2 regions of the Mesorhizobium sp. BR1-1-13 genome follow, and region 1 is predicted to be linked to the other one. Evidence: riboswitches for the same ligand, from Rfam matches in the RefSeq annotation. Region 1 holds a riboswitch; the other holds the start of a gene.
The links. A riboswitch is a leader RNA that binds a small molecule or an ion and turns the genes downstream of it on or off. The one in region 1 is predicted to bind cobalamin.

Region 1 (4,634 bases):
CCCGCGACGGATAGTCGGCGCCGCAGACATCGATGACCGAGATGAACTGGCAGCGCGGATCGTCACGCAGGAAAGTCACCACTTCGATCAGATCGCGCGGTTCGACATGGATGGTGAGTTCGCCATAGGCGAACACCGCTTCATTGACGCGGCCAATCAGTTTTTCGCCGAGATAGGTCGACAGTTCGCTCAGGGATGCGGCCATGGATTTACCGTTCGATCGTGCCGGTGCGGCGGATCTTCTTCTGGAGCAGAAGAATGCCATAGAGCAGCGCTTCGGCGCTTGGCGGACAGCCGGGCACATAGATGTCGACCGGCACGATGCGGTCGCAGCCGCGCACCACCGAATAGGAATAGTGGTAATAGCCGCCGCCATTGGCGCAGGAGCCCATCGAGATGACGTAGCGCGGTTCCGGCATCTGGTCGTAGACCTTGCGCAGCGCCGGGGCCATCTTGTTGGTCAGCGTGCCGGCGACGATCATGATGTCGGACTGGCGCGGAGACGCGCGAGGGGCAACACCGAACCGCTCCGAATCGTAGCGCGGCATCGAGGTGTGGATCATCTCGACGGCGCAGCAGGCGAGGCCGAAGGTCATGAACATCAGCGAGCCGCTGCGCGCCCAGGTGATCAGCGCTTCGGTCGAGGTGACGAGAAAACCCTTGTCGGCGAGTTCGTTGTTGATTTCGAGGAAGAACGGATCATCGGACCCAACCGGCCTGCCGGTATTGGGATCGATCAGACCCTTGGGCTTCGGCGCGACGAGCGTGCCGGAACTGTCGCTCAATCCCATTCGAGCGCTCCTTTTTTCCATTCATAGGCAAAGCCGATGGTCAGCACTGCCAAGAACACCATCATCGACCAGAAACCGAGCATGCCGATTTTCGAGAACGACACCGCCCACGGAAACAGGAAGGCCACTTCCAGGTCGAAGATGATGAACAGGATCGACACCAGGTAGAAGCGGATGTCGAACTTCATGCGGGCGTCATCGAACGAGTTGAACCCGCATTCGTAGGCGGAAAGCTTTTCCGGGTCGGGATTGCGATAGGCCACCAGGAACGGCGCCACGATAAGCGCAACGCCGACAGCCGCCGCCACTGCGATAAACAGGACGATGGGCAGGTACGAACCGAGAAGTGCGTTCATGCTGCGGCTTTCCGTTGGCGCCAATCCATTTTGATTACAGCACCAGACCCTATTGCGGAAGCGTGACAGTTTAACCGCTGAACCGTTTTAAGGGGCCTTTGCTGCAACGCGGCGAGGGTTAGCGCAGCGCTTCCGGCGAAGCAAGTCAAACCTTGTTCAAAACACCGGCCTGGACGGCATAAGGGAAGAAACTGGTCCGATCCGCTCCTGTCTGATTTCCTTCGCTTTTTACTCCACTTTCTCTCCTGACAGAATTGCCGACAAAACCCTGCTAGCATCGCTGGAATCAACTGTCCGAACGACGCTCAACACGCCTCAGAGTCGCATCCGAATGAAGGAAAAGATCTCGCTCGCCATGGCCCGGCGCATCGCGCTCGCCGCCCAAGGGTTCACTGATCCCCGCCCAGCCGGCACGCCCGACCGACGCCACTTCGCCCGCGTGCTCTCGCGTACCGGCCTGCTGCAGATCGATTCCGTCAGCGCGGTGGTGCGCGCTCATTACATGCCGCTCTATTCGCGCCTTGGCCCCTACCCGTTCGCCTTGCTCGACAACGCCGCCGTCACGCGCAAGCGCACGGTTTTCGAATACTGGGCGCACGAGGCTTCCTTCCTGCCGGTCGAGACCTATCCGTTGATGCGTTGGCGCATGCAGCGCGCCGAGCGCGGCGATGAAATGTACCTGGGACTGGCCAAATGGGGGCGCGAGCACGCCGCCTATATAGAAGAGATCTACCGCGAGGTCGCAGAACGCGGTCCGATCGCCGCGTCCGCGCTCGAAGGCCAAAAGGGATCCGGCGGCTGGTGGGGCTGGAGCCACGCCAAGCATGCCTTCGAATGGCTGTTCTGGGCAGGACGCATCACCACCGCGCATCGCCGTGGCTTCGAACGCTTCTATGATCTGCCCGAGCGCGTGCTGCCGCAGGCAATCCTCGATCTGCCGGTGCCATCAGCCGAGGACGCGCATCGGGAATTGCTGCGGATCTCCGCCCGCGCCCATGGCGTCGCGACAGCGAGCGACCTGCGCGACTACTTTCGCTTGTCGCCGGCCGACATGAAGGGCCGGCTGGAGGAACTGGTTGAAACAGGCGAGCTGGTGCCGGTGCGTGTCGAGGATTGGAACAAACCGGCTTACCTCCACAAGGAGGCCCGCATTCCCCGCAGGATCAACGCCCGCGCCCTGCTGGCGCCGTTCGATCCGGTGGTCTTCGAGCGCTCGCGCACGGAGCGGCTGTTCGATTTCCACTACCGCATAGAAATCTACACCCCTGCCGAAAAGCGGCAATACGGTTATTACGTCCTGCCCTTCCTGCTCGGCGACAGGATCGTGGCGCGCGTCGACCTCAAGGCCGACCGGCCGGCCGGCGTGCTACGCGTCCACGCGGCCTATGCCGAGCCCAGCGCGCCGCCTGAAACCGCCACGCAACTCGTCCAGGAATTGACGCAGATGCAGGGCTGGCTCGGCCTCGAACGGATTGAGATTACGCCCGCCGGCGACCTTGGGCAGCCGCTCGCCGACATTGCCGTGTCGTAGACGCGCGTTGACACCGCCGCCGGCAAGAGCCTAAATCCCATCCAGACGGTCTCCTCTCGGCAAAGGGAGGAGCCAAGAGGGAATGCGGTGCGAAATCTCGATTTCAAATCCGCGGCTGTCCCCGCAACTGTAAGCGACGAGCCAAGGCCGAAAACCACTGGGACGGTCCCGGGAAGGCGGCACGAAGGCTATGACCCGCGAGCCAGGAGACCTGCCGTCTGAGACATAAGAATCCGATCGCCCGGCGGGTTTTCCGGGCAAGGAGCCCGATTTGGAACGCGACAGCAGTTTCCCGGCTGAAACAGCGGACATTTTGTCTGGCGATAGCGACTTGTCTGGCGATAGCGACGCCTTGGCCGGCGTCACTGTCATCGTCTGCGCTTCCTGCCGCGACGAGACCGGTTCCGACGCCCATCCCCGCGCCGGCGAAGTTTTGGCTCAAGACACGCGCCAAGCCGCAACGGCCGACAATGTCCGCGTCCGCACCGTCGAATGCCTCGGCAATTGCAAGCGCCGCCTCAGTGCCGCGATTCTTCGCGACGGCTGCTGGAGTTATGTCTTCGGCGACCTAAACATCGCCAGCGGCGCCGATCTCGTCACCGGCGCGAAACTCTTCGCCTCTTCGACCGACGGCCTCATTCCGTGGCGCGGCCGTCCGGATTCCCTCAAGCGCGGCCTCGTTGCCCGCATTCCTCCCCTCGACATGCTGAAGGACTGATCATGACCGCCGCAGTTTCCGCCGCCACTCTCTCCCGCGTCCCCTGTACCGTCGTCACCGGCTTCCTGGGGTCCGGCAAGACCACGCTGGTCCGCCATCTACTGGAAAACGCGGGCGGCAAGCGTATCGCCATCATCGTCAACGAATTCGGAGACATCGGCATCGACGGCGAGATCCTGAAGGGCTGCGGCATCGACACCTGCCCGGAGGAAAACATCGTCGAACTGGCCAATGGCTGCATCTGCTGCACCGTCGCCGACGATTTCGTCCCCGCGCTCGACCAGATCCTGTCGCTGACGCCGAAGGTCGACCACATCCTGATCGAGACCTCAGGCTTGGCTCTGCCCAAGCCGCTGGTCCAGGCATTCCAGTGGCCGACGGTGAAGAGCCGGGTGACAGTCGACGGCGTGATCGCCGTGGTCGACGGTCCGGCACTCGCCGAGGGGCGCGTCGCCAACGACATGGACGCCCTGCAGGCGCAACGCGCGCAGGACCAGACACTGGACCACGACGACCCCATCGAGGAGGTGTTCGAGGACCAGATCGCCTGCGCCGACCTCATCATCCTGTCGAAGAGCGACCTGATGGATGCCGCAGGTTCGGCTCGCGCCAACGCCGTCATTGGCGAACACTCCGCCCGCGCCGTGAAGGTCGTGCCGACAGCTCATGGCAAGGTCGATCCGTCCGTGCTGCTCGGGCTGGGCCTCGCCGTCGAGGACGACATCGAGAACCGCAAGTCCCATCATGACGGCGCCTTCGACCACGAGCACGACGACTTCGATACGTTTATCGTCGACATCCCCTCGATCGCCAATCCGGACGACCTGGCAAAGCGCGTCGCCACCGCGGCTGAACAGGAAAACGTGCTGCGGGTGAAAGGCTTCGTCGAGGTCGGCGGCAAGCCGATGCGGCTGTTGCTGCAGGCGGTCGGTCCGCGCGTCAATCATTACTACGACCGCGCCTGGACGGCTGAAGACGACCGCCGCTCGCGCCTGGTCGTCATCGGCCTCAAGGGGCTGAACCGCCCGGCGATCGAGCGTATACTCGCCGGCTGACGCAACAGCGACCGCGATGCACATCCTCGCCACCACATCCGCCTCGCTCGACGATCTCGCCGAGCCGGTCGATCTGCGGCAGACGCCGGCGGATATGGTGGCGCTGTCCTTCACCGACAGCGACCTGGCCGGACTGGCGGCGGCCTGGAAAGGCGACGCCGATCGGCTGCCCACGATGCGGCT
Region 2 (4,634 bases), on a different contig from region 1:
CGCCAAGCCCGGCGCCGAGATGACCGCCGGTGTGCGACACCGCGTCGATCAGTTCGAGGCGAAGCTCCGATGCCAGTTGCGGCAATTCGCTTTCGGAAAGCGTGCGCAGCTCGGCCGGGATGCGGACCTTGTCGAGAAGCGGCGTATGCGGCGTTGCGTTCACGGGTAGGCCCAGGCTTCTGTTCATGCGGGGGATAGGCCGCCGTCAGGCGAAAGTAAATGCCTGTCAAATGACGCGGAAGGCACGGCCCTGTCGTCGATTTCCTCAGCCTTCCGGCAGTGGAATGAACTCTTTCTCATCGCCGGGAACGATGTCGAAGCGGCCGGTCTTCCATTCTTGCTTGGCCTGTTCGATGCGCTCCTTGGAGGACGAGACGAAATTCCACCAGATGTAGCGCTTCGAGCCCAGCGAGGCGCCGCCGAACAGCATGAAATGGGCACCGGCCTGTGAGGCTACGACGATCTCGTCGCCGGGCCGGAACACCAGCAGCCGTTCGGCCGGAAACACGTCGCCGGAAATCGAGACCTCGCCTTCCAGCGTGTAGATGGCGCGTTCTTCCGCGTCGGCCGGGATTTTGACGCTGGCGCCCGGCGCCAGCCTGAGGTCAGCGTAAAGCGTCTCGGAATCGGCCCGCACCGGGGAACGCAGCCCCTGGAAATCGCCGATGACGACGCGGCCACCGACGCCTTCCGCGTCAATGTCGGGAAGCCGCGCGACAGCGGTGTTCTCGAACACCGGCGCCACTTCCTCCTTGCCGTCCGGCAGCGCCAGCCATGTCTGCAGGCCCGAGACCGACATCGGCGCGCCACGCAGTTCTTCCGGCGTGCGCTCCGAATGGACGATGCCGCGGCCGGCGGTCATCAGGTTCACGTCACCCGGCTCGATCACCATTTCGGTGCCGAGCGAATCGCGATGCCTGATCCTGCCATCGAACAGGTAGGTGACCGTCGACAGGCCGATATGCGGATGCGGCCGGACGTCGAGCGCCTGACCGGCGCGCAGGATGGCAGGCCCCATGCGGTCGAAGAAGATGAAGGGACCGACCAGCCGCCTTCTGGCGGTCGGCAAGGCACGGCGAACCTGAAAACCGCCAATGTCCTTGGCGTTCGGAATGACCATCAATTCGATCTGGTCGCTGGCAAAGGCGTCGCCTATTTCGGGGTCCTTCCCGGGGAAGAAGCTCATGAACTCTCCTTGTCAGCGGTCGATGGCTGCTTTGGGCAGATCAGGCAAAGCGGATCGCCGCCTTCGCCCGCAGCTTGGCCGCAACCTCCTCGCGATTGCGCGGATGCTGGTTGGTTTCAAGCGAATCGAGAAGCTCGCGCGCCGACGCCGCGATAGCCTCGACGGCATGGTCGAAGGCATGCTGGTTCTGCTTCGAGGGCCGCGTCGTTCCGCTCAGCTTGCGGACGAACTGAAGGGCTGCATCGCGCACCTCGTCATCGGTTGCCGGCGGATCAAAATTGAACAGGGTCTTGATGTTTCTGCACATCGCTTCCGTATCTCCTCTTGTCCTGGAGCCGTTTCAATCGGGACGCGTTCTATCCTCAATCATGATCGTGTCAAAAACCAGAGAGACGGCTGCATGCCTCAATCCGCGTCCAGCGGCTCCGTCCCGATCGGCTTGCCGTCGCGGGACAGCCTGATCTTCTCCACCTTGTCCTCGGCCGCCTTGAGCAGCCGGTCGCAATGCACCTTCAGCGCCTCGCCGCGCTCGTAGATCCTGATCGACTGGTCGAGCGGCACATCGCCACGCTCCAGATCATCGACGATCTTCTCCAGCGCGTCGAGAGCCTGTTCGAAGCTCATCGCCTTGACGTCTTCGTTGGTTTCACCAGCCATCATTCATCCTTTCATCAGTCGCCCGACATGGGCGGCGACCGAAAATGCCAATCCTTGCAGATCGTAGCCGCCCTCGAGCAGGCTGACGAGCCGGTTGCCGCTGTGGCGCGCCGCGCGCTGCATGAGTTGGCCGGTGGCCCAGTCGAAATCATCCTCGGTCAGGTTGATCTCGGCCAGTGGGTCGCGATGATGCGCGTCGAAGCCGGCCGAAATAATGATCAGGTCGGGTGCAAAATTGTCGAGCGAGGGCAGCACGCGCGACAGGAAGGCGTCGCGGAACGCCTCGCTGCCGGTCTGCGGCGCAAGCGGCGCGTTGATGATGTTGCCGGCGCCGGTTTCGTTCTTTGCTCCGGTGCCCGGGTAGAGCGGCATCTGGTGGGTCGAACAATAAAGCACGGACGGATCGTCCCAGAAAATATCCTGCGTGCCGTTGCCGTGATGCACGTCCCAGTCGACGATGGCGACACGTTCGATATCGTGTTTGCGCTGTGCATAACGTGCGGCGATGGCCGCCGTGTTGAACAGGCAGAAGCCCATTGCCGTCGCTTTCTCCGCATGATGGCCGGGCGGCCGGGCGGCGACGAAAACGTTGTCTGCCCTGCCGGCAAAGACGTCGTCGACGGCGGCATTGGCGGCGCCGATCGCGGTGATCGCCGCTTGCCAGCTCTTCGGGCTGGCCGTTGTGTCGGCATCGATGCGGGCGATGCCCGTCTCGGGAATGGCGGCGCGTACCCGCTCGACGAAATCCCCGGGATGCGCATAGAGAATGGTGGCCTCGTCGCCTTGTGGCGCCTCGAGGCGGTCGAGCGCGGCAAAAGCCTCCTCGTCGAGCACGCGCTCGATGGCGCGCAAGCGGTCCGGCCGCTCCGGATGGCCGGGTGGCGTGATGTGCTCGAGGAAGATCGGATGGGTGTAGAGACGAGTGGCCATGCTCCCTATCTAGTGCCCCGGCGCGGCGATGGCCATGCGTTGCGGCCTGATGGCTGGGGAAAATCGCGCCTGCGTCCATTCGCGTCGCCGCGGGCGATTGGCGGCGCGGAGGCTTCGTCGTAAAGTCCCGGCCACTGCCTGGTGCCCGCCGCGAGCGGGAGAATCGGGAACACGGTTTGATACCGTGGCGTGCCCAACGCTGTAAGGGGGACCGCGCCGGTAAATGCCACTGTCGATGACGGGAAGGCGCCGGATGCGGGTTGATCCCGAGCCAGAAGACCGGCCTGGCAGGCATCGTCATCCGCATGGTCAGGCGGACGGCAGTTGATTGCAATCGCAAGGGGACAAGCGATGCCGGACGAGATGACCATCCCCGTGGGTGACGGATTCGACCAGATGGCGCGCGATGCGGTCTACCGCGCCATGTTCACGCGGCGCGATGTCCGCAGCCATTTTACATCAGAGGCCGTCGATGACGAGGTGCTGGCGCGGCTGCTGCTTGCCGCCCATCACGCGCCATCGGTCGGCTTCATGCAGCCATGGAATTTCATCGTCATTCGTGGCACCGAACGACGGGAACAGGTGCGCGCCCTGTTCCTGGCGGCGCGCGAGCAGGAATTGCCCGCTATCGAGGAAGAGCGGCGGGCGCTCTACCGCAAGCTCAAGCTGGAAGGCATCTGCGAAAGCGCGCTCAATATCTGCATCACCTGCGACCGGCGACGCTCACAGGGTTCACCGCTGGGACGCTGGCACAATCCCGAGATGGATCTCTACAGCACGGTCTGCGCGGTGCAGAATTTCTGGCTGGCGGCACGCGCCGAAGGGGTCGGGGTCGGCTGGTCAGCATTATCGAGGCGCAGGCGTTGAAAGACCTTCTGTCGATTCCCGAGCATGTGACGCCGGTGGCCTATCTCTGTGTCGGCCGCGTCTCCGAGTTCGCGCCGAAACCGGACCTCGAAACACATGGCTGGGGTCGACGACTGCCGCTGCCCGAGCTGATCATGAGCGAGACGTTTTGCGGACAGGGCGAAGTGCCGCTCAAGTCAACGATCGCCCGCCTCAAGGCGGCAACACGGGAAAAATCTGGCAAACCCTTGATTTGATTGCCGACACGGCATGCGCAGCGCTGCCGGCGGCCTGCGCCTTGTCCTGAGCATCTGAACCTGGAAGCACCTCGGCTATCCGCCTTCAGGCGGCTCCGGTATCCTTCCTCAACAATCCTTCGAGCAGTTGCTTGAATGCCGCTACCACGGTCTTTGATGTCGCTTCCGGGTCGTTCGAATTGGCGATCCGCTGCGCCGCCTGACTGCTCGCCCCGTTGATTAGCCGCGCCGCGGTCTCAGGGTCGACGCTTGGGACCACCACCCCGTCCCCTTGCAGCATCGTCAGATGATCGGTCATGGAAGCGACGCAGGCATTGGCGTTCGGCCATTGCGCGGGGTCCCCCAGCACGGCCGGACCGTCCCGGAACATGATGCGCTGGATTTCCGGCTCCAGCGCCATTTCGATGTAGCTCGTGCATTCGTCGACGAAGCTTTGCCAGCGGGTCGGTGCTTTCGCTGCAACCTCATTCACCCGTGCCGCCATCTCGGCGTCGATCTCGGCGATGACCGCCTGCAAGAGCCCCTTCTTGTGGCCGAAATGATGATAGAGCGCACCGCGCGTCAGTCCTGCCGATGCGGTGAAATCGTCCATCGACGCTTCGGCATAGCCGATCGTTCCGAAGGCATGCCGGGCCGCGGCAATCAATTTGGCGCGGGTTTCGGCGATCATTTCCTTGCGAGGCTTGTGCATTTCTTCTGGCCTTATGCACATACGTTCCGTATGCCAATTGACATACGCAGCGTATGATCTATCTAGT

Region 2: it holds a riboswitch for cobalamin, as region 1 does, so the genes downstream of both, bluB (5,6-dimethylbenzimidazole synthase) here and LB533_RS12530 (DUF1636 family protein) in region 1, are expected to answer to the same signal.

The regions. Positions count from the first base shown of each region.
Region 1 is NZ_JAIUIH010000004.1:376,232-380,865, forward strand. Features, by position in the region: gene LB533_RS12510 (NADH-quinone oxidoreductase subunit C) at 1-205, opposite strand, end outside; gene LB533_RS12515 (NuoB/complex I 20 kDa subunit family protein) at 210-791, opposite strand; gene LB533_RS12520 (NADH-quinone oxidoreductase subunit A) at 782-1,147, opposite strand; gene LB533_RS12525 (winged helix-turn-helix domain-containing protein) at 1,479-2,678, shown strand; cobalamin riboswitch at 2,708-2,912, shown strand; gene LB533_RS12530 (DUF1636 family protein) at 2,950-3,396, shown strand; gene cobW (cobalamin biosynthesis protein CobW) at 3,399-4,451, shown strand; gene cobN (cobaltochelatase subunit CobN) at 4,468-4,634, shown strand, end outside.
Region 2 is NZ_JAIUIH010000002.1:213,536-218,169, forward strand. Features, by position in the region: gene dxs (1-deoxy-D-xylulose-5-phosphate synthase) at 1-187, opposite strand, end outside; gene LB533_RS05440 (pirin family protein) at 266-1,186, opposite strand; gene LB533_RS05445 (DUF2277 domain-containing protein) at 1,227-1,493, opposite strand; gene LB533_RS05450 (exodeoxyribonuclease VII small subunit) at 1,592-1,843, opposite strand; gene LB533_RS05455 (histone deacetylase family protein) at 1,847-2,773, opposite strand; cobalamin riboswitch at 2,896-3,076, shown strand; partial or broken gene bluB (5,6-dimethylbenzimidazole synthase) at 3,125-3,876, shown strand; gene LB533_RS05465 (TetR/AcrR family transcriptional regulator) at 3,962-4,567, opposite strand.